One region of the Mycobacterium novum genome, then DNA from elsewhere that is predicted to be linked to it. Evidence: riboswitches for the same ligand, from Rfam matches in the RefSeq annotation. Region 1 holds a riboswitch; the other holds the start of a gene.
The links. A riboswitch is a leader RNA that binds a small molecule or an ion and turns the genes downstream of it on or off. The one in region 1 is predicted to bind cobalamin.
Positions count from the first base shown of each region.

Region 2: it holds a riboswitch for cobalamin, as region 1 does, so the genes downstream of both, metE (5-methyltetrahydropteroyltriglutamate--homocysteine S-methyltransferase) here and G6N19_RS14325 (PPE family protein) in region 1, are expected to answer to the same signal.

Region 1 is NZ_AP022562.1:3,093,488-3,101,016, reverse strand. Features, by position in the region: gene G6N19_RS14345 (ABC transporter substrate-binding protein) at 1-652, shown strand, start outside; gene G6N19_RS14340 (FecCD family ABC transporter permease) at 649-1,701, shown strand; gene G6N19_RS14335 (ATP-binding cassette domain-containing protein) at 1,812-3,566, shown strand; gene G6N19_RS14330 (DUF7676 family protein) at 3,563-4,141, shown strand; gene G6N19_RS14325 (PPE family protein) at 4,250-5,968, opposite strand; cobalamin riboswitch at 6,002-6,185, opposite strand; gene G6N19_RS14320 (PPE domain-containing protein) at 6,178-7,529, opposite strand, start outside.
Region 2 is NZ_AP022562.1:818,869-835,355, reverse strand. Features, by position in the region: gene G6N19_RS03765 (short-chain fatty acyl-CoA regulator family protein) at 1-894, opposite strand, end outside; gene prpD (2-methylcitrate dehydratase PrpD) at 1,014-2,519, shown strand; gene prpB (methylisocitrate lyase) at 2,516-3,433, shown strand; gene G6N19_RS03750 (bifunctional 2-methylcitrate synthase/citrate synthase) at 3,430-4,548, shown strand; partial or broken gene G6N19_RS03745 (acyl-CoA dehydrogenase family protein) at 4,576-4,782, shown strand; gene G6N19_RS03740 (DUF3556 domain-containing protein) at 4,851-6,584, shown strand; gene G6N19_RS03735 (cation-translocating P-type ATPase) at 6,590-10,606, opposite strand; gene G6N19_RS03730 (crotonase/enoyl-CoA hydratase family protein) at 10,897-11,775, opposite strand; gene metE (5-methyltetrahydropteroyltriglutamate--homocysteine S-methyltransferase) at 11,862-14,144, opposite strand; cobalamin riboswitch at 14,280-14,476, opposite strand; gene G6N19_RS03720 (SDR family oxidoreductase) at 14,531-15,190, opposite strand; gene G6N19_RS03715 (LLM class flavin-dependent oxidoreductase) at 15,304-16,308, shown strand; gene G6N19_RS03710 (IS110 family RNA-guided transposase) at 16,289-16,487, opposite strand, start outside.

The sequences.
Region 1 (7,529 bases):
CACCCAGGGCATGGACGACGCCGGCTACCCCAAGCTGCGGGAGGCCGGCCTGCCGGTGGTCGCCGACGCCGAATGGCTGGAGCCCACCCCGCTGGGCCGCGCCGAGTGGATCAAGATGTTCGCCGCGCTGACCGGCGCCGAACGCCGGGCCGGGCAGGTCTATCAGGGCATCCGTGACCGCTACCGGGCGCTGGCCGCGCAGGCCTCGGGGGCCTCGCCGACCAAGGTGCTGGTCGGCACCATGTACTCGGGCCACTGGTCCATGCCGACCGGCGCCAGTTACTCCGGGCGCCTGGTGGCCGACGCCGGCGGCACCTACCCCTGGCTCGCCGACGACGGCGCCGAGAGCCGGCAGCTGAATTTCGAATCGGTCTACACCCGCGCGGCAGACGCACCGCTGTGGCTGGTCACCGACGACTGGGCAACCGTCGATGATGCGGTGGCACGCGACAGCCGCTACGGCGAACTCGCCGCGGTCCGCACCGGCCAGGTGTGGTCGGCGACCAAGGCGATCGGGCCCGGCGGTGGCAATCTGTACTGGGAACGCGGCACCGCGCGACCGGATCTGCTGCTCGGCGACCTGGTCGCGATCCTGCATCCCGAGCTGGGCTCCGGGCATGATTTCGAGTTCTACCGGCAGGTGCCGCGATGACGGCCGCCGCGGTGCGGCCCGGGCGCGCGACGCTGGTGCTGGCCGGGCTGATCGCCGCGGTACTGGCGCTGACGCTGCTGGGGCTGGCGCTGGGGCCGGTGCGGGTACCGCTGGCCGACACGGTACGGGTGCTGCTCGGCGCCGAAGCATCGGATCCACGCTGGCAGGTGATCGTGGCGAACATGCGGCTGCCGCGGGTGCTCACCGCGCTGGCCGCCGGATCCGCCCTCGGGGTCGCCGGCCTGCAACTACAGACGCTGTTCCGCAACACCCTGGCCGACCCCTACATCCTCGGGGTCAGCTCCGGGGCCAGCCTGGGTGTGGCGCTGGTGGTGCTGGCCGGCGGTGCCGCCGGCGCCGGTTTCCGCACCGCCGGGGGCAGCCGCGCCGGGGAGGTGCTCGCGGCGGCACTCGGCGCGGCGGCGATGTTGACGCTGGTGCTGGTGTTGTCGCGCTGGACCCGCTCGGCGGCGACGCTGCTGCTGATCGGGGTGATGATCGGCGCGGCCAGCACCGCGCTGGTGAGCCTGGCGCTGGTGTACTCCGACCCGCAGCGGGTGCAGCAGTACCTGCTGTGGGGCTTGGGCAGTTTCGCCGCGACCGGCTGGACCGACCTACGGCTGCTGCTGCCGCTGGCGGCCGTCGGGCTGATCACCGCGGCGATGACGATCCGGCCGCTCAACGCCCTGCTGCTCGGTGAGAGTTACGCGGCGACCATGGGCATCAACGTGCACCGCGCCCGCATCGTCACGGTCGCCTCGGCATCACTGCTGGCGGGGGTGACGACCGCGTTCTGCGGGCCGATCGCCTTCCTCGGGCTGGTGGTTCCGCACGTGGCCCGCATCGCCGTGGGCACCTCGGATCACCGGGTGGTGCTGCCGACGGTGATGTTGCTGGGCGCGGTCGCCGCGCTGGCGTGCGGCATCGTCAGCCAGGTCCCGGGCAGCGATCTGGTCATCCCGATCAACGCGGTGACCGCGCTGGTCGGGGCGCCGGTGGTGATCACCGTGCTACTGCGGGCCCGCCGCGGATCGGGGATGCCGTCATGACCCCGGCGGTTCAGCGAGGCTCGACGGAGGAGAGGCGAAGCTGGGACCGCCGCATGTCACCGGCGGTTCAGCGAGGCTCGACGGAGGAGAGGCGAAGCTGGGACCGCCGCATGTCACCGGCGGTTCAGCTGGACGACCTGGCGATCGGCTACCGCAGCCGGCGCCGGTCGACGACGGTGGCCAACGGCTTGAGCGCGCAGGCCCGCCGCGGCGAGCTGACCGTGCTGATCGGGCCCAACGGCGCCGGCAAGTCCACCTTGATCCGCACCCTGGCCGGATTGCAGCCCGCACTCGGTGGCCGCGTGCTGCTGGACGGCGCCGACCTGACCGGCCTGCCCCGCGACGAACTGGCCCGCCGGGTCGCGGTGGTGTTGACCGAGCGGATCGACCCGGGCCTGCTGTCGGCGCGGGCACTGGTCGGCCTCGGCCGTATCCCGCACCTGGGGTTGGGGTCTCGGCTGCGTCCCGCCGACGAGGAGATCGTCGACTGGGCGCTGGCCGCGACCGGTGCCCAGCATCTGGCGTCGCGACCGGCCGTGGAGTTGTCCGACGGTGAATGTCAGCGTGTGCTGACCGCGCGTGCGCTGGCGCAGCAGCCCGGGCTGCTGATCCTCGACGAGCCAACCGCTTTCCTGGACGTGTCGTCGCGGGCCGGGCTGTTCGGGCTGCTGCGCAAACTGGCCCGCGACCAGCAGTTGGCGGTGGTGCTCAGCACCCACGACCTGGAATTGGCGCTGCGGGTGGCCGACCGGGTGTGGCTGCTGGACCCGGCCGGCACCCTGGTCGACACCGTCGGCGAGGAGCTGATGCTGTCCGGGCGCATCGGGGCGATGTTCGACACCGACACACTGCGTTTCGACCCGGGCAGCGGCATGTTCGCGTTCGGCACCGAAGGCGGTGAGCGCCGATCCGCGCGCATCGACGCCGGCGAACCGTTGCGCACCGCGCTGCTGCGGGTGCTGTCGCGGGAGGGCTGGGACAGCGCCGAGCCAGGCGAGAACTGTGAACTTCTCGTCACCGCAACCGATCCCGGCGCGGTCACGCTGCGCTGCGCGACGTCGACCACCCACACCGCGATGCGCGACCTGCCGCAGCGGTTGCGCACGCTGCCCACCGGCCCACACCGCTGCGCACCGGCCGACCGGGTGGTCTCCGCGTTGGCTGAACTGGCGGACGTCAGCCCGTATTTCGCGGTGTCCACCGGGCCGGTCGAAGGCGGCGGCTGGCGCCCGGTGACACAGCTCTATACCGACGAAGATCTGCTCGCTGATGCGGTCGGCACCGTGCGAGACCGGATCGGCGCATCGGATTTTCGGGTGGCCGCCTCGACCTTCTTCCTGGGCTTCGCGGCGCGGCTGTGGTCGATCGGGCTGGGCGCGATCGCCGAGCACGGCCTGTTGTTGGACCTTGACCCCGGTGAGCTCTGGTACTCCGAATCCGGCGGAACGGTGCGGCTGCACCTGGCCAATCCCGTGGCCTGGCAGGGGCCGGACCCGGCGTCTCGGCTCGCCGACATCGTCTTGAGCAGGCACCTGACACCGCTGGCCGCCGCGGTGCGACGGCTCGGTTCGATCTCGGAGAAGCTGCTGTACGGCAATGCCGCCTCCGCCGCGCTGGGCGCCGCCCGTGCGCTGCACCGCCATCACGGTGCACAGCTGGCGGCCGAACCGTGCTGGGAGCTCGCACGAACGGTGTGCGACGACGAACGCCTCACCGACACAATACGTTTCAACGACTCAGGCACCGACTACCGACGCGCCACCTGCTGCCTGTTCTACCGCACGCCCGGCGGCGGGCTGTGCATCGACTGCGCACTCACCCATAAGCCCGAGATTCGCACACCCGATAAGAAGGGATTCACATGACCGAAACCGCCACCGAGATCGTCGCCGATCCCCCGATCGTCGACACCGAAGACCGTGGCCGCGAACAACTGTGGCCGCTGCCCACCGATCAGCAGAGCCTGTTGGATCTGCTGCACCTGTGCTTCGACGAGTACTGGGACGAGATCTGGTTCGGCATCATCATGCAAGGCGCCGCCTGGGAGGTGGCCGCACCGAATGCGCCGCGCAAGATCGCGATGCTCGACGGCTACGCCACCGTCGATTTCGGCCGCTGGCACTTTCACCTGTGCATCGGCAAGCACCGGGCCAGCGGCTCCGAGCTGGGCCGGATCCGCCGCTGCACCCGAGCGGAGCTGTATCGCCGGATCGGCAAGGACGGCAACCCGATGTCGTGGGGAGTGCGCCTGTTCAACGGCCGCGACGAGCAGATGATGACGCTGATGCTGCCCAATCCGTTCCTCACCAACGACCAGCAGATGCGCGAGGAGCCCGAGTGGGGCCAGCTGGAGCTGTGGGACAAGTTGCGCGAGAAGTACCTGGGGCTGGGACCGGACCCGTTGGACCGCAGCGGGGCTCGGATCCGCTGCGGCGGTTAGCAAGGCTCGACGCAGGAGGGCCGAAGCTGGACCGCCGCATCAGGCCCGGCGGTTAGCAAGGCTCGACGCAGGAGAGCCGAAGCTGGACCGCCGCATCAGGCCCAGCGGTTAGGTCTCGTCGGCCGGCCAGGTGTTGGGCATCATCGGGCTGACCGCGCCACCGCCGAATCCGTCGTCGGCCAGCGCGGTCAGCCCGGCCGGGCGGGCGCCCGCCACCCGGTGCAAGCCACCGGCGAAGCCTTGTGCCGCACCGCGATCCGAAGCCGCCACCAGTGCAGGCTCGGGTTCCAGATCCATGTACTCATGGCCGCGGCCTAACATGTCGGCCGTCGACTTGCGCCGCCGCCGCCGGGGCGCGGTCTGCTCGGCCGCCTCGGCTGCTGGGACGTCCACGCTGTCCGGCTTGGGCACCGGCTTCTTGCGGGCACTGGTTCCTGATGCGCGTCGGGCACCCATGTCCAGGCCCCCGACCATGTACATGTAGGCCGGCATGGTGACCGACGGCGGCCCGGCAGGTGTGGGAGGCGGCGCGCCGGGCGGCGGGGTGGGTGCCGCGGCCGGTGCAGGCGCCGGTGCGGGCGTCGGAGCCGGTGCCGGGGCGGGCGCGGGCGCCGGGGCCGGCGGCTGGGCCATCGCCAGCCCGGGTGGCGGGGCGGGTGGCGGCGGCACCGCGGCGGCCGCCGCGAAGTGGTGCGCCAAGCCGCCGATGCCCAGGCCGCCGAGCACCCCGGCCGGGGCCAGCACGCTCGTGGCGGCCAGGGCGGGCAGCAATGCGGGTATCAGTGCCGTCTGGGTGATCAGGTAGTTGAGTGCCTGAATGGTGTTACCGATCGTCGCGCCGACGATCTCGACCATCGCCAGCGGTACCACCAGGCCGAGTCCCTGGGGGTTGAACAGCGCCGTGTACATGATCGCCAGCAGATCGTCGACGATGACGATGGTGGTGAACGCGAAATACGACCCCGGATCCAGGGGCACCGAGAAGATGTACGCCAGGTTTGCCGGGTTGAAATAGCTCAGCGGGTTGCCGGTCCACCCCAGCCACGAGCCGGGCACGCCCCACGGCGGCAACAACGACGATCCGCTCTGCAGGCTCGTGAAGAAATCGGCGAGCGGACCCGAGATGCCGGTGAAGCCGATCTTGTCGAAGAACTCGGTCAACTGCGCATACAGCGGGTACTGACTGCTGTCGGGATACGGCGGGCTGGGGACGAGTCCTTCGAGCCATTTCGCGAAGTCGAGGAACCACTGGGGCGGCTCCGGCGCGGTCGCGTCCGCGCTCCCGGCGGCCTTGAGCACCGGGGGCGCCGGCTCGGTCTGCGGCGATGCCGCCACCGCGGCGGTCGCGGTGGCCTCGTAGGCGGTCATCACGGTGGCAGCCTGCAGCCACATCCGCGCGTAGTCGGCCTCGTTCAGCGCGATCGGAATCGTGTTGACGCCAAAGAAGTTCGTGCCCACCAGCACCGCATGCGTGACATGGTTGGCTACCAGCTCGGCCATCGTCGGCATCGCCGCCAGTGCGCCGCTGTAGGCGGCAGCCGCGGTCTGCTGCTGGGCAGCGGCCGCCGTGGCGTCGGCACCGGCGCGCACCAACCACGCCAGGTAGGGCGCGTTGGCGGCCACGAACGCCTCCGCGGCCGGGCCCTGCCAGGCCCCGGCCTGCACCGCACCCAACAGCGCGGTCAGCTCATCGGCGATCTCGGCGTACTCGACGGCCAAAGCCGTCCACGCCGCCGAAGAGGCCAGCAAGGGACCGGCACCGGGACCGGCGGACAACAACGACGAATGGATCTCAGGAGGCGACGCCATCCAAATAGGCGCGGTCACGTCGACCAGCTCTCTCGGGGTACACCGCCCCGGGTAGCAGGATGCGACGACGTGAGTGTCCTGACTCTCGGATCATCGCTCGCCTCGCCTTCCAACTCCCTGTGGAGCCGTGGCTGTTGAGGGTCGCTCCCCGATCACAGTGGCGGGACCGTGCCGGATTCTCACCGGCTTCCTGCACCGTCGTTGCCTTACCGGCGCATTATCGCACGTTAAGGGGCCAGCTTGCGACGTTCCCGCGTCCAGGTGCCCGGTGTCATCGGTGCCGTCACTTCGCCGAATGCGTCCCCGGCCAGGGCGGTCAGTCCACTGGGGAGCACGTGCTCGGCGCCCGGCGGGTCGGTGTTGTCCGCGCCGGCCACCGCATCCCGGGCATCGTCCAAGTCCATGTACTCATAACCGCGGCCGAGCATGTCGGTCTTCGCCTTGCGGCGCCGCCGGGTCTTGGCCTGCACCTCGGCGGCGGCCGCGGCCGCCGGAACCTCGGCGGCGTCGGGTTCGGGCGCCCTGCGGCGGCGCGCGCTGGTGCCCGCCGCCCGGCGGGCCTGCTGGCCCAGGCCGGCCACCATGTACAGGTAGGACATGCCGTCCACCGGCGACAGCGGCGGCGCGGCTGGCGGCGGCGGTGCAGGCGGTGCACCGGCGGCCGGAGCGGGCGCCGGGGCCGGGGCCGGGGCGGGCGCGGGAGTCGGCGCCGCGGCGGGTGGCGTCGGCGCCACCGTCAGACCGGCGAACGGCGGGACCACCGGAACGACCGGAACCGGCACGGCGTGCAGCGCGGCCAGCCCGGACAGTCCCGCCAGCCCGGCCAGCGGCGCCGCGGCCAGCGGCGCCAACGCGGCGGTCAGCATCGGCAGCATCACCGGGATCAGCACGATCGCCTGCTCCAGCAGCGTCTTGAGCAGGGCGATCACGTCGGTGATGATGGTGCCGATCGCCTCGACCGCGGTGAACAGCAAGGTGGCGGCGATGGTGGCGGGGTTGCCGCTGGCGAACGCCGCGGCCAGGTCGGCGGCGATGAACGCGAAGGTCTGCGACAGATAGGCCGCGAACGACCCGAAGTCCATCGGGTAGCCCAGCGCGAACGCGATGTTGTAGGGGCTGAAGAAGCTGAGCGGGTTGCCCAGCACGGGCAGCCAGGGATCGAAGCCGGCGAACATCGACTGCAGGTAGGGGTTGGCCGCCAGTTCGTTGATCATCGGCTGCAGCACGTTGTTGTAGAAATCGGTGTAGCCGCTGTTCTGCAGCCACTCCATGATGTCGTTCTGCCGATCCGGCGGCAGCTGCGGCTGGCTGGCGGCGCTCGAACTGGCCGATTCGGCTTTGGCTATCTGCGGCGCGGCGACGGCCTGCGGACTCGACGCCACCGCCGCACCGGCGACGGCCTGATAGCTGGCCATCACGGTGGCGGCCTGCAGCCACATCCGGCCGTAATCGGCTTCGTTGAGCGCGATGGGAATGGTGTTGACGCCGAAGAAGTTTGTGGCCACCAGCACCGCGTGCGTGACGTGGTTGGCCGCCAGTTCGGCCATCGTCGGCATCGCCGCCAGCGCGGCGTTGTAGG
Region 2 (16,487 bases), 2.2 Mb from region 1:
CAGCAGGTCGATGTCATAGCGCAACTCGGTCGCCGACCGGTGAAACTGCCGATACGGCAGTAGAAAAGCGCCGGCGAAGTAGTTGGCCAGCCCGATCCGGGCCACCCCGCGAGACTCCGGGCTCAACGACTCGTCTTGCGCCACGATGTCGGACAGCAGATCTGCCTGCGTCAGCAACGCCAGTTGGGTGGCGATCTGGAAAGCGCGCTGGCCCGCCAGCAGCCAGTGCGCGATGCGCAGCACCCGGGTGGCCGGGTCGAAGAGGCGTTTGGTCCCCGCGGGGAGGTCGTCGACGATGGCGACCGTGATGCCGAAGTGTTCGGCCAGCAGCGCCGACAGCTGAATATCCAAGCCGCCGAAGCGCATTCCGGTATCGATGAACAGCTTCTCGGCGGTGTTGTCGAGTTCGGCGATGTAGTTGCTGCGATCGTAGAAGAAGTCCCGAACCTCCTCGAACGGCATGGGGTGGGCCACGGGCTGGGCCGCGTCGCCCGACATTCGTAACCGGTAAGATTCCAATTCCTCGGTGGCGCCGCGTAGTTGGCGGTGCATGGTCAGCAGGCTGTTGCCGATATCCGGCATGCGCGCGACCAGTTCCTCGATCTGGCTGTCGCTGGCGGCGTGTTCGCCGGCGGCCGCGGTGAACATGTCACGCAGATCGGCGACCAGCCGGGCATCGGAGTCCCCGGAGAAATACTGGGCGGGCAGGCTGAACCGGTCGGTGAGCGCCAGCAGCACCGGAACGGTGATCGGCCGCTGGTCGTTCTCCAGCTGGTTGACGTAGCTGGTCGACAGGTTCAGCGCACGCGCCAGCGCAACCTGGGTCAGGCCGCGTTCCTCGCGCAGGCGTCGCAGCCGAGCCCCGGCGAACGTCCGGGTGGTCGAGGGTGCCATGTGCCGCAGCTTAGCCCGTCGGGTATTCGCAAGGTTTGCAAAAAGGGTGGGCCAAGGATGCATTAATACACATTCACGGTATGTTTCGGCAGATAGAAAGCGTGCGTAGGGTGTGGATTATGCAGCTACACGACGTCAAATCCCGCCGCAGTGCCGAAGACTTTCCCCGCTCCGAGCACCTCGCCGCCAAGATCGCGCAGGTGGCCGCGGACCCGGTGGCCGTCCCCGACGACACCGCGGCGATGGTCATCAACCGGATCATCGACAACGCCGCCGTCAGTGCGGCCTCGGTGCTGCGCCGGCCGGTGACCGTCGCCCGCCGCCAAGCGCAGGCGCACCCGTCGGCGCCCGGCGCTGCAGTGTTTGGCGTCGAAGGCAGCTACTCGGCCGAATGGGCCGCCTGGGCCAACGGCACCGCCGTGCGGGAACTGGACTTCCACGACACGTTCCTGGCGGCCGACTACTCGCACCCCGGCGACAACATCCCGCCGCTGGTGGCGGTCGCCCAACAACTCGGGGTCTGTGGCGCCGACCTGATCCGCGGCCTGGCCACCGCCTATGAGATCCAGGTCGATCTGGTCAAGGGAATCTGTCTGCACGAGCACAAAATCGACCACGTCGCCCACCTGGGCCCCTCGGTGGCCGCCGGAATCGGCACCATGCTGAAGCTGGACCCCGAGGTGATCTACCAGGCGATCGGTCAGGCGCTGCACCTGACCACGGCCACCCGCCAGTCCCGCAAGGGGCTGATCTCCAGCTGGAAGGCCTACGCGCCTGCCTGGGCCGGCAAGGTCGGCATCGAGGCCGTCGACCGGGCGATGCGCGGTGAAGGCGCACCGGCCCCGATCTGGGAGGGCGAGGACGGCGTGATCGCCTGGCTGCTGTCCGGACCTGATCACACCTATCAGGTTCCGCTGCCCGGCCCCGGCGAGGCCAAGCGCGCCATCCTGGACACCTACACCAAGGAGTACTCCGCCGAGTACCAGAGCCAGGCGCTGATCGACCTGGCCAAGCGGCTGCGGGAGCGGATCGGCGACCTGAGCCAGGTAGCCACCATCAAGTTGCACACCAGCCACCACACCCACTACGTGATCGGCACCGGCTCGGGTGACCCGCAGAAGTTCGACCCGGACGCCTCGCGGGAGACCCTGGACCACTCGGTGATGTACATCTTCGCCGTCGCGCTGGAGGATGGCAGCTGGCACCACGAACGTTCCTATGCACCGGAACGCGCCCACCGGCCCGACACGGTTGCGTTGTGGCGCAAGATCTCCACCGTCGAGGATCCGGAGTGGACCCGGCGCTACCACTCGACCGACCCGAGTGAGAAGGCCTTCGGGGCGCGCGCCGAGGTCACGCTGCGCAGCGGCGAAGTCATCGCCGACGAGCTCGCGATCGCCGACGCGCACCCGCTAGGTGCCCGGCCGTTCGAGCGTAAGCAGTACATCGGCAAGTTCACCGAGCTCGCCGAGGGCGTGGTGACCGCCGGCGAACAGGAGCGGTTCCTCGCCGCCGCAGAAGGCCTTGCGGGTCTGTCCGGTGCTGAGCTGCATGCGCTGAACATCGTGGTCGAGCCGGCGCTGTTAGACCAGGCACCGGCGACCCCCGACGGGATCTTCCGATGAGTGGGTTACTGGGCTCCGCGACCGCCCCCGCCGACAAACGGGCGGCGTTTCGGGCCGGTCTGACTTCGGGTCGGCTGCAGCGGTTTCCAGGCGCGTTTTCGCCGCTGGTCGCCAAACTGATCGCCGAGATCGGGTTCGAGGGCGTATACGTTTCGGGCGCGGCACTCTCCGCCGACCTGGGACTGCCGGACATCGGGCTGACCACGCTGACCGAGGTGGCCGGCCGTGGCGCGCAGATCGCGTCGGCCACCGACCTGCCCACGCTGATCGATGCCGACACCGGGTTCGGCGAGCCGATGAACGCCGCGCGCACCATCATGGTGCTCGAAGACTCCGGATTGGCCGGGTGTCACCTCGAGGACCAGGTCAACCCCAAGCGGTGCGGGCACCTCGATGGCAAAGCCGTGGTGCCGGCAAGCGAGATGGTCAAGCGACTGCGGGCCGCGGTCGCCGCACGCCGGGATCCGGACTTCGTCATCTGCGCCCGCACCGATGCCGCCGGCATCGAAGGGCTTTCGTCCGCGATCGATCGGGCGAAGGCCTACGCCGACGCCGGGGCGGATCTGATCTTCACCGAAGCGCTACGCGGGCAGGCCGATTTCGAACGGTTCCGCGCCGCAGTCGATGTCCCGCTGCTGGCCAACATGACCGAGTTCGGCAAATCGGAGCTGCTGACCGCTGCCCAACTGTCCGACCTCGGCTACAACGCCGTCATCTACCCGGTGACCACGCTGCGGCTGGCGATGTTCGCCGTCGAAGTGGGCCTGCGGGAGATCGACACGGCCGGTACGCAATCCGGGCTACTGGAGGCGATGCAGCACCGCAGTCGGCTCTATGAGCTGCTGCGCTACGCCGAGTACAACCGGTTCGATGACGACATCTTCAACTTCACGTTAGAGGGAGGCCCCCGGTGACCACTGCCGAGATTCACAAAGGACTCGCCGGGGTGGTCGTCGACACCACCGCCATCTCCAAGGTGGTGCCGGAAACCAACTCGCTGACCTACCGGGGCTACCCGGTGCAGGACCTGGCTGCGCGGGTGAGCTTTGAGCAGGTCGCCTATCTGTTGTGGCACGGTGAGCTGCCGACCGACGCCGAGCTGGCGTTGTTCTGCCAGCGGGAGCGGGCAGCCCGGCGGGCGGACCGGTCGCTGCTGTCGCTGGTGGAGAAGCTCCCCGATAACTGCCACCCGATGGATGTGGTGCGCACCGCGATCAGCTACCTGGGTGCCGAGGACGCCGAAGAGGACGACGCTAGCGAGTCGGCGAACTTCGCCAAGGCGCTGCGGATGTTCGCGGTGCTGCCGACGATCGTCGCCGCGGATCTGCGCCGCCGGCGCGGTCTGGCGCCGATCGCGCCGCACAGCCACCTCGGCTACGCCGAGAATTTCCTGCGGATGTGCTTCGGTGAGGTGCCCGAGCCGGTGATCGTGTCAGCATTCGAGCAGTCCATGACCTTGTACGCCGAGCACAGCTTCAACGCGTCCACCTTCGCCGCGCGGGTGGTCACCTCCACCCAGTCCGACATCTACAGCGCCGTGACCGCGGCCATCGGCGCGCTCAAGGGTTCGCTGCACGGCGGCGCCAACGAGGCGGTCATGCACGACATGATCGAGATCGGCGAGCCTGCGAAGGCCGCAGAATGGCTGCACGGCAAGCTGTCCCGCAAGGACAAGGTGATGGGCTTCGGTCACCGCGTCTACAAGCACGGTGACTCCCGGGTGCCGACCATGAAGGCCGCGTTGGAACGTGTCGCGGCGGTCCGCGGCGGCCGGCGCTGGTTGGATATCTACCAGGTGCTGGAGACCGAGATGTTCGCCGCCACCGGGCTCAAGCCCAACCTGGACTTCCCGACCGGGCCGGCCTACTACCTGATGGGCTTCGACATCCCGATGTTCACCCCGCTGTTCGTGATGAGCCGCATCACCGGGTGGACCGCGCACATCATCGAGCAGACCGCGTCCAACGCGCTGATCCGCCCGCTGAGCGCCTACTCGGGAAGTCCGCAGCGCGTCGTCGGCGCGGTCTGAGGTTCGCCCGGGCGCTACCATCCGGGGATGTCGCAACTGTTCCCCGATTACCGCCCGCTCTGGGAGACCGACCAGCATCGCGAACTGCGCAAGCACGCCGCGGAGTTCCTGCGCAAGGAGGCCACCCCGCATCAGGAGCGCTGGGTCGCCCAACACGGTGTGGACCGCGACTTCTGGAACAAGGCCGGTGACTACGCCATGCACGCGGTGGTCCAGGAAGAACTCGTCTACGCCCGGCGATTTTTGGGGGCCTTCGCGTCTTCTGGCGCACAAGGAGTAGAACACGTTCTAGTCTGACGGTCATGGGATTTCTCAAACCTGAACTGCCCGTTGTCGACTTCGCCGAATGGAGCAAGGGCACGCGCAGCGAGAAGATCCGGCCGATGGCCCGGCACTGGGCCGAGGTGGGTTTCGGTACGCCGGTGGTGCTGCACCTGTTCTACGTGCTCAAGATCGGTCTCTACATCCTGGGTGCTTGGCTGTTCGCGTTGAGCACCGCCGGTATCGATGGCTTCACCGAGGTGCGGCAATGGTGGAGCGAACCGATCGTCTTCGAGAAGGTCGTGCTCTACACGTTGTTGTTCGAGGTGATCGGCCTGGGCTGCGGCTTCGGCCCGCTCAACAACCGCTTCTTCCCGCCGATGGGATCGATCCTGTATTGGTTGCGGCCGGGCACCATCCGGCTGCCGCCCTGGCCGCGGCGCATTCCGCTGACCACCGGAACCGGCCGCACCCCGCTGGACGCCGCTTTGTACGCGGCATTGCTGGTGATGCTGCTGGTCGCGCTGCTGTCCGACGGGACGGGTCCCATCGCCGCGCTGCACACCGAAGTCGGGGTATTGCCGCACTGGCAGATCCTGACGGTCCTGGGGATCCTGGCGCTGGCCGGCCTGCGGGACAAGGTGATTTTTTTGGCCGCCCGCGGTGAGGTCTATGCGCCGCTGGCGGCGGCGTTCCTGTTCACCGGGGTCGACATGATCATCGCGGCCAAGGCGATCTTCATGGTGATCTGGCTGGGCGCGGCGACGTCGAAACTCAACCGGCATTTCCCGTTCGTGATCTCCACGATGATGAGCAACAACCCGCTGATCCGGCCGAAGGCGCTCAAGCGCGCCTTCTTCAAGGACTTCCCCGAGGACCTGCGTCCCGGCGGTCCGTCGAAGGCGCTGGCGCACCTGAGCACGGCGATCGAGATGCTCGTTCCGCTGGTGCTGTTCTTCTCCCACGGCGGCTGGCCGACCGCGGTCGCGGCCTTCGTCATGGTCTGCTTTCACCTGGGCATTCTGGCGGCGATCCCGATGGGCGTGCCGCTGGAGTGGAACGTGTTCATGATCTTCGGCGTGCTGTCGCTGTTCGTCGCGCACGCCGATCTCGGGTTGCGCGATGTCAACAACGCCTGGGCGGTGGCGCTGCTGTTCGCGATCAGCGCGGGCACCGTGGTACTGGGAAACCTGTTCCCGCGCAAGGTGTCATTCCTGCCCGGAATGCGGTACTACGCCGGCAACTGGGACACCACGCTGTGGTGTTTGAAGCCGTCGGCCGAGGAGAAGATCGCCCGCGGGATCGTGGCTATCGCCAGCATGCCCGCCGCCCAGCTGGAGCGCTTCTACGGCAGTGCCGAGGCCGCGCAGATCCCCATCTATATGGGATATGCGTTCCGCGGCTTCAACACCCACGGCCGGGCGTTGTTCACCCTGGCGCACCGGGCGATGGCCGGCCAGGACGAGAGCGACTACACCCTCACCGACGGGGAGCGGATCTGCTCGACGGCGGTCGGCTGGAACTTCGGCGACGGCCACATGACCAACGAGCAGCTGATCGAGGCGCTGCAGCAGCGCTGCGGCTTCGAACCGGGGGAGGTGCGGGTGGTGATCCTCGACGCCCAGCCGATCCACCGGCAGACCCAGGCCTATCGGTTGGTGGATGCCGCCACCGGGGTGTTCGAGCGCGGCCATGTCAAGGTGGCCGACATGGTGGCTCGCCAGCCCTGGGACGACGATCTGCCGGTATATGTCGACGAGAACCGATCTCACTGACCGACTCAGGCCGCCTCCGGGGTACGCGGCAGGAAGCGTGGCGCGATGGCCGCCGCGGTCGTGGCGACGGCAGTCGAACCCAGTGCCTGCGCCCAGCCGATCGGGCCGAGCGGCGTGCAACCCATGAACTGGCTGACACCCGGGGTGCTGATCAGCAGCGCCATCGCCGCGAACGAGCCGGCCGCGGTGACCGCCACCAGCGGGGAGCGTGACTCCAGCAGGGTCTGGCTCAACTGGGTGGTCACCAGCGCGACCAGGGCCACCGTGGCGGCGCGCCGCGGAAAGCCGGTGGATCGCGCCATGAACCACGCCGCGAGTGTGGCGCCGGCGGTGGTGGTACCCCGCAGTGCCACCGCGCGCAGCAGCGCCTTCTCGTCGGGCCCGCGCCCGCTGAAGGGCATCGGCCGCCGGGGTTGGCTCATCGCCAGCGCGGTCGCGGGGAACGCGTCGGTCACGATGTTCACCAGCAGCAGCTGCCGGGTGTTCAGCGGCGCCTGACCGGTCAGTGCGCTGCCGATGATGGCGAACACCGCTCCGCTGGCGTTGCCGCCCAGCAGCACCGCCACCGCGGCCTGCACCCGCTGCCACAGCTGGCTGCCCTCGTTGAGGGCGTCCAACAGGGTCTCGATCCGCCCGTCGAGCAGCACCACGTCCGCGGCGGTGTGGGCGGCGTCGCTGCCCTGGGCGACGATCCCGATGCCGACGGTGGCCGCGCGGATGGCGGCGGCGTCGTTGGCGCCGTCGCCGACCATCGCCGACACCTTGCCGCTGCGTTCCAGTGCCTGCACCACCTGCACCTTGTTCGCCGGTGACATCCGGGCGAACACCACCCGCTCGGCGACGGCGCGCTCCTGCTCCTTGCCCGACAGGCTCTCCCATTCGGTGCCGGTGATGACCTGCTCCTCGGTCACCGGCAGACCCATCTTGCGGGCGATCGCGCGGCCGGTGGTCGGGTGATCGCCGGTGATCATCCGAACCGGCACCTCCCGGCGGTGCAGCTCGGCCAGCAGGCCGGCCGACCCGGCGCGCGGGGTATCGGCGATACCGACGAATCCGACCAGCCTCAGCCCGTGGGCGCACTGCCGGGCCATGGCGGCCAGTTGATCCTCGGGGTCGGCGGAGTCAGAAAGTGACTGCGCCTGCTCGGCGCTGAGCTCGCGCCGGGCCACGGCGAGCACCCGCAGGCCGTCGTGCGCGAGCTGCTCCACCAGGTCGTAGACCTCTGCCGCAACGTCGCCACAGGCGGCGAGCACCACCTCGGGGGCACCCTTGATGCTCAGTTGGGTCCCGGTCACCGACGCCGCGAAGGGGCGTCCGGAACGGAACGGTAGGTGCACATCGGCGGCAGCCGGCGGGCAGTCGGCGATTGCCGGCTCGGCCGCTGCAATGATCGCGGCGTCGGTGGCGTCGACATGGCCTTCCCGCGCCGCCGGTGTCGCTTGAATCGCGCAGCGCAGCACCTCGTCGGGGGCATGACCGGCGGCGGCGCGCACCTCGGTGACCTGCAACCGGTTCTCGCTGAGCGTGCCGGTCTTGTCGAAACAGATCACGTCGACCCGGCCGAGTGCCTCCACGGAACGCGGCACGCGCACCAGCACACCGGATTTGGTCAGCCGTTGCGCCGAGGCATGCTGGGCCAGCGTCGCCACCACCGGCATGCCTTCGGGGACGGCTGCGACGGCGACCGAGACACCCTGGGCCACCGCCTCTTGCAGCCTGGTGGCGCGCAGCACCCCGAGCAGGCTGACCAAGCCGCCGGTCATCAAGCTCAGCGGCCATATCCGGTCGGTGATCTGGCCGAGCTGATGGCCCAGCCCGATCTCGCCATGGCGACTGGCGACCATGTCGGCTGCCCGGCGCACCTCGGTGTCAGGACCCACGGCGGTCACCAGCGCGAGGCCCCGCCCGGCCGCGACGGTGGTGCCGGCGAAGAGCATGCAGCGCCGTTCGGCCAACTCCGCGCCGGGGGTGGCGTCGGTCTGCTTGGTCACCGGCAGCGACTCACCGGTCAGCGACGCTTCGTCGACTTCCAGCTTCTCGTGCTCGACCACGCGGGCATCGGCGGGCACCACGTCGTCGGCCCCCACCTCGATCAGGTCACCACGCTGCAACTGATCGGGGAGCACCTGAATCCGCTCGCGGCTGCCGTCGGGCCGGATCGTGACCTTCCACGCGGGCGGGATCTGGTCGGCGAGCAGCCGATTCAGCCGCAGTTCGGCACTGAGCCGCTGTCCGGCGGCCAGCACGGCGTTGCTGGCCAGCACCGAGCCGACCAGCAGGGCATCCAGCGGCGAGCCCAGTATCGCGGTGGCCGTGGCGCCCAACCCCAGTACCGGGGTCAGCGGGTCGGACAACTCGTCACGCACCGCGTCGATGAACTGCCAAACCATGTGGCGCTGCGTGCTGTCCGCAGCGTGCGGTGCGGCCGACGTTTCCGTCGATAAGGCCAACACGGCCCGAACCTGTTCGACTGACATGGCGTGGAAGTCATCGACGGGGACCGGTCGTGGCACGGGTGTATTGACCACCTGGCGCGCCATCCGGTAACCGGAGAACACCCCCGACGCCGCGCCCAAGACGACCGGTCCGGGGCCTCGGCCCCGAACAGTCGGTATCAGCAGCAGCGCGCCCATCGCCGAAGCGCCGATGGACAGCTGGACACCCCGGCGGCTGGCCGCCTTGGCCGCGGGCAGCGCATGCAGTACCCGCCACACGCCGGCCAGATCGTCGACGATCAGGTCCGCGACCAGTGGCTGCGGCCGGCCGTCACCCTCGGCCACGATGGCCACCCCGAGATCGGCGGACGAAAGCGCCTGGGTGGCAGTCGAGGAGATCACCGCGACGGTGTGGCCGTCCTCCTGGTAGCGGACCAGTGTGTCGAGCAGTGCGTCGTCGATCGAACTTCCGGTCAGCGGAGCGATTTCGTCGAACGCCGGCCGCAGTTCGCCCAAACCGTCGGGGTCATCGATGGACACGACCTGCACCTCGGCCCGCTGGGTCTCCGCGAGCGTCGCGGCTGCCAGTGGATGATGCGCCAGCGCGAAAAAAGCTTCGGTGCGGGGCCGCCCATTGCGGCGGCGCCCGTCGGGCACCGCGTGCCATCCGGCCCGCAGGGCGTCGTTTGTCAACATCGCCTGGGCGCGCTCCCAGGCGGCCAGATCCTTCTCGCCGGCCCCGCGAAGCCGTACCAGGCGCAGTTCGTCGCTGCGCAGCACCCGCGGGTCGAGGATCACCACATCGACCCGGTCCAGTCGGCGCAAGCCGTCCGGGCGCAGCTGCAGCGCCTCGTTCTTGTCGGCCAGGCCCCGGCCCAACGTCGCCGCGAACGATTCCAGGGTGGCGCGGGCGGCCTTCGGCACGGCCACCAACGCTGCGGTGCCGGCCAGGTTCGGATCGCGGCTGACGGCGCCGACCACCGCGGCACCGAACGCCTGAATCCAGGTGCCGCGCTCCAGGTGTCGTTCGACGGGCCCGGCCGGCGGCGGTACCGTGCGCGCCTGCGGCGCGACGGCCGGCTGCGCGGCCATGTCGGCCAACGCCGGTTCGCGTCGCGACCACGCCCGTGCCACGGCGCGGGTTTCGGCGGCTTTGAGAGTGTTGATCGCCAGGTCCACTGCCAGCATCGACGGTGCCAGGGCGAGCGCATTGGCGGTGGTGGATGCCAACCCCAACGCAGTGTCGGTCGCACGCTTGCCGATTCGTTCCTCGAGCAGTCGGCGCAGCCGCGGCTGATGGTCCAGGGCGACCACGGCGCCTTGGACACTGGCCGGCAGCCGGGGGAACCGCAGCACGCGGCCGGCCAGCGAGATGCCCAGGCCGACGGCGGCGACACCGGCCATCGCGGCGGTGCTGACGGCCAACAAGCCGTCGCCGGGAGCGGGCGCGGAGCGAGGTCGGTCACCCTCGGCTACCGCGTCGTGCTCGTCGTCGGGCGGATGGCTCTCGACCGCGGCAAGCGCGTCGTACAACGAATCCAGTTCCGGTTCGGTGTCATCGATGAGAGCGGCTATCGAGGGGGGCATCGGTCTCCTTCGTTCGGCGACCGAAGGTGCCCATGGAACCCGGCGAAACTCTCGGTCGACACGGTTCATCGTCCGAAGGTCTCGCTCACGGAAAGTGATAGGCCCGCTGAATGACCGGGCGGGGTGGCCCGCCGTACTGACGACCATTCACATCCGCCTGGCGGCGGTTAGGAACTACTCCCCTTCGCCACCGAAGCTAGCCACGCTTAGCGGCCTGCGGCTGAACGCAGTCGAGACCCCACTTGAAATATGGGTGAACTCAGTCGATTTCAGCCGGCCGGCGGCACCGGTTACCGCTCGCGCACCCACTCATCGTAGAACTGCGGCATCGCCGAGGCCCGAGAGGTGAACTGCGGGTCGCGCTTCTCCAGGAAGGCGCGCACTCCGTCGGCGCCGTCGCCGATGCTGGTGTAGAACATCGCCAGCGAGTCCACCCGGTGGGCCGCATACGGGTCCGGCTGCGCGGAGTTGCGGTAGAGCATCTGCCGTATCAACGCGAACGACACCGGGGAGCGGCCCCTGGTCCACGAGTCGGCCAACGCGCGGGCGTCGCTGAGCAATGCGTCCGGTTCGTGCAGCGAGCGGGCGATCCCGCATGCCCGTGCCGCGTCGGCATCGAGGATGTCGGCCCGATACAGCAGATCCAATGCCGTTGGCATCCCGACGATCCGGGGCAGGAACCACGTCGAACATGCCTCCGGGGTGATGCCCAGCTTGCCGAACACCAGACCGAACCGCGCTTTGGTGGAGAACAGTCGCGCGTCCATCGCCAGCATCATGGTGGCGCCGATCCCGACCGCGGGCCCGTTGACCGCGGCGATCACCGGCTTGCGGCAGTTATAGATCGCCAGCGTGACCTGCCCGCCGGTGTCGCGTACCCGGGCCAGCTCCGGGTCGTTGAGGTCGGCCATGTCGGCCAGCGTCGGGGACTTGGTCTCGTCGAGGCCGAACACGTTGCCGGAACCCGACAGGTCCATCCCCGCGCAGAACGCGCGTCCCGACCCGGTGACGATCACCGCGCGGACCGCGTCGTCGTCGTTGACTTCGACGAAGGTGCGCTCCAGCTCGTCGGCCATCTCGACGGTGAACGCGTTGAGGTGGTCCGGGCGGTCCAGGTAGACGGTGAGGATGCCGTCGGTGACCTCGTGGCGGATCGTGGTGAAGTCCATGCCCTGAGGCTAGTTCCCCCCGCCCAGCAGACGCGAAAGCCCCCATTTCGACGCCAAAATGGGGGCGTTCGCGACTGCTCGCGCGGCTAGACGCCGGCGCCGGCCGCTCGGGCCGTCTCGGCCGCCTTGACCATGTTGGCCAGCGAGGCGGTCACCTCGTCGGTCTTGCGGGTCTTGAGGCCGCAGTCCGGGTTCACCCACAGGCGCTGCGCCGGAACGGCGTCAAGCGCTTCCCGCAATGAGGTGGCCATCTCATCGCTGGACGGCACCCGCGGGGAGTGGATGTCGTAGACGCCCGGCCCCACCCCGTTGGAGAACCCGATCGCATTGAGGTCGTCGAGCACCTCCATGTGCGAGCGGGCCGCCTCGATCGAGGTGACGTCGGCATCCAGGTCGGCGATGGCCCCGATCACCTCGCCGAACTCCGAGTAGCACAGGTGGGTGTGGATCTGGGTCGCATCCGACACCCCCGACGTCGACAGCCGGAACGCGCCGACCGCCCACGTCAGGTAGGCCTCCTGGTCGGCCTTGCGCAGCGGCAGCAGCTCCCGCAGCGCCGGCTCGTCGACCTGGATCACCGCGATGCCGGCGGACTCCAGGTCCACCGTCTCGTCGCGAATCGCCAGCGCCACCTGGTTGGCGGTGTCGGCCAGCGGCTGGTCGTCGCGGACGAACGACCACGCCAGGATGGTCACCGGACCGGTGAGCATGCCCTTGACCGGCTTGTCGGTCAGCGACTGGGCATAGGTGGCCCACTCAGTGGTCATCGGGTGCGGCCGGGAGACGTCACCGAACAGCACGGGCGGACGCACGCACCGGCTGCCGTAGGACTGCACCCAGCCGTTGGCGGTGGCGAAGAACCCCTCCAACTGTTCGGCGAAGTACTGCACCATGTCATTGCGCTCCGGCTCACCGTGCACCAGCACGTCCAAGCCGAGGTCCTCCTGCAGCTTGATCACGGCGGCGATCTCGGCCTTCATCCGGCGGGTGTACTCCGCTTGGTCGATCTCGCCGGCGGCCAGCGCGGCCCGGGCCTTGCGGATGTCGACGGTCTGCGGGAACGACCCGATGGTGGTGGTGGGCAGCGGCGGCAGGTGCAGCCGTTCGGCCTGCGCGGCGCGGCGCGCCTCGGCGCTGCCGCGGTGCGCGCCGGCGACCGTCGCGATCCGGCCGCGGACGTCGGCGTTGTTCAGCCGCGGATCGGACTTGCGGGAGGCGACGGCGGCGTTGGACGCGGCGATCTCGTCGTCAATGGCGTCGCGGCCCTCACGCAGCGCGCGCGCCAGGGTGGCCACCTCGCCCACCTTCTCCGCGCCGAACGCCAGCCAGCTGCGCAGCGCATCGTCGAGCCCGGTCTCACCGTCGAGCGTGTAGGGCACGTGCAGCGTCGAACAGGATGTTGACACAGCGACCGCCCCGGCACTACCCAGCAGCGACGCCAGCTTGGCCAGCGCGGCCTGCAGGTCGGTGCGCCAGATGTTGCGGCCGTCGACCACACCGGCGACCAGCGCCTTGGAGGCCAACTCCGGCACCGACGCGATTTTGGTGTTCGGGCCGTAGACCAGATCGACACCGATCGCCTCGACGGGGGTGCGCGCGAGCGCCGACAGGGCCGCGCCCGGGTCACCGAAGTAGGTCGCGACGAAGATCGCCGGCCGCTTACCCAGGCCACCCAGCCGGGCGTAGACCTGCTCGGCCAGGGCGGGGGCGTCGGCGGCGACGTCGGTCACCAGCACCGGTTCGTCGATCTGCACCCACTCGGCCCCGGCGTCGGCCAGCTTGCCCAACAGTTCGGCGTAGACGTCGGTCAGCTCGTCGAGGCGGAAGATCGGCGCCGGTGCTCCGTCGACGGCCTTGCTCAGCAGCAGGAACGTGACGGGTCCGATGATCACCGGCCGGGCCACGTTGCCGCCGAAGCCCTGCTCCTTGGCCTCGGCCAGCTCGGCGAGCACCTTGGTCGGGTTGAGTGCGAACGTGGTGTCCGGGCCGATCTCCGGGACGATGTAGTGATAGTTGGTGTCGAACCACTTCGTCATCTCCAGCGGGGCGATCTCGGCATTGCCCCGGGCCGCGGCGAAGTAGCGGTCCAGCTCGTCGGCCACCCCGGCGACCCGAGCCGGCAGCGCGCCGAGCAGCACCGCGGTGTCGAGCATCTGGTCGTAGTAGGAGAAGGTATTCACCGGTATCGAGTCCAGGCCGGCTTCGGCCAGCTGCGCCCAGCCGTCACGGCGCAGGCCGGCTGCGACGTTCCGCAGTTCATCCTGTCCGATCCGGCCGGCCCAGTAGCTCTCGGTGGCGCGCTTGAGCTCGCGGCGCGGACCGATCCGCGGTGAGCCGAGAATGGTGGAGGTAAAAGGTTGAGCGGTCACGATCTGATCCTTCAATCGGAGGGTGGGTCACCGCCGGCGGTCGTCCAGCCAATCCGGTCCCGTGCACATTTAATGCACTATAACCCTCAAAAACCAGACGCCCATTCCGCGAGGCGGTGATCCGCCGGGCGCGGCGCACCCGGCACAACAGGCAGGTCTTCGGACTCGCAGGCGCGCACCGACGGTGCTCCTAGTGGCCGTCGCTTCCCAGTCGCGTGCTGTGACCAGTGCTGTTGACGGCGGTCGTTCCTGCATACCGCTGCGGGACAGTCCCGGATTCTCACCGGGTTCCCTCTCGCACACCGCGGAAAACCCACGTTGTGCTCGATGTCGACACCACCTTGCGGCGGTACCGGCAAACCAGTTGCGTGGCCAAGACTACCTGGTCAACCGGCTTGCAGGGCCTCCAGGATGGGGGTCTCGCCATCGTTGAACTCGATGGTGCGGCGTCTCGTCGACGGCTCGATCAGGCAGGCCGCGATCACCTGTGCGACGTTGGCTCGCGACACCGTTCCCTTGGCTGCGTTGTCGGCTGCCGCGGCTGTCTGGATGCGACCGGTGGCCGGTTCGAGGGTGAGCCGACTCGGGCCGAGCACCGTCCAGTCCAGGTCGCTTGCTCGCAGGTGAGCATCGGCGGCGGCCTTGGCTTGCGCGTACGGGAAGAACCCATCGTCCTCGGCCACGCCGTGCCCGGGGCCGGCGCCGAAATAGGACACCATCACGAATCGGCGCACCCCGGCCTGCCCGGCGGCGTCGATCACCCGGATCGCGCCGTCGCGGTCCACCGCGTAGGTCCGGGCGGGGTTGCCGCCGCCGGCGCCGGCGGAGAACACCACCGCGTCGTGGCCCGTCACCAGTTTCGCCAGGGCGTCGGTGTCGAGTTGTTCGATGTCTGCGACCACGGGAACCGCGCCGGTCACTGCCACTTCCTCGCTGTGGTCGGGGTTGCGGAACACCGATGTCACCTGATCGCCGCGTTCGGACAGGATCGGGCTGAGCAGCAGGGCGACCTTGCCGTGGCCGCCGAAGATCACGACGCGTGCCATGCCTCCGACCGTACCTGTTGGCCGTCATGGGTGTGTGGGATGCGACCACCACACCGCCGAGGAACAAATATTAGGTTATAGTCGGGCGGATCCCGAAGGAGTGCTGCTGCGAGATGTTCACCCTTCGCTTCGACATGCGGGCACCCGCATCCGGCGCGCCGCGCAACGAGCTCTACGCCGCGGCCGTCGAGATGTGTGCCTGGGCCGAGACCCGCGGTGCGATCGCCGCGGTGCTGTCCGAGCACCATGGCACCGAGGATGGCCACCTGCCGTCGCCGCCGCTGCTGGCCGCGGCGATCGCCGCCCGGACCGAGACGTTGACGATCATGCTCGCGGCGGTGATCCTCCCGTTCTGGGATCCGGTCCGGCTGGCCGAGGACATCAGCGTGCTCGACATCATCAGCAACGGCCGCGTCGCCTACGCGTTCGGGATCGGTCACCGCGCCGAGGAATATCAGCACTTCGGCATCGACAGCCGTGCGCGCGGCCGGGTCGCCGACGAGAAGCTGGCATTACTGCTACAGCTGTTGCGTGGCGAGCCGGTGCAGCACCAGGGCCGCCGTATCCACGTGACACCGGCGTGCCTCCGCGCACCGCACATCATGGTCGCCGGCGCCAGCCGGGCAGCGGCGCGGCGAGCCGCCCGTCACGGGCTGGGACTCCTCGCCCAGGCGAATCCTCCTGGCCTGAAAGATTTTTACGAGGAACAGTGCCGCGCCCACGGGCGCGAACCCGGGGCGTGCCAGTTCCCCGACGCGGACGCGCCGACGACAGTGTTCGTCACCGACGACGTGGACCGGGCCTGGGATGAGCTGGGTCCGTACCTGCTGCACGATGCCATGACCGCTGCCGCCTACCGGCACGGCGATGCGACGATCGCCAGCATCTCGCGGGCCACCAGCGTGGCGGAACTGCGGGAGACATCGGGCCCCTACCGCATCGTCACCGCGGATGACGCAGTCGCGCAGCTGCGGGCCGGTCGCAGCCTGCCGCTGTTGCCGTTGTGCGGCGGGCTGCCCCCCGCGCTCGCCTGGCCGTATCTGGAACACGCCGCCGCGGCGGTGGCGCGAGGAAACGAAGGGACTCTCAATGAAGAAGTCAAGCCGCCGATTTGGTGATCGGGGGTGAATCGGGTTGCCAGGTGCGGTTGTCACGGATGAGTGCGTAGAGGACGTTGGTGCGGCGCCGCGCCAGGCAGATGGTGGCGGGGATCGGCCGTTTTCCTTCGTCTCGTTTGCGCTGGTAGTAGGCCTTGGAACCGGGGTCGCAGCGGATGGCGGTGAGTGCGGACATGTAC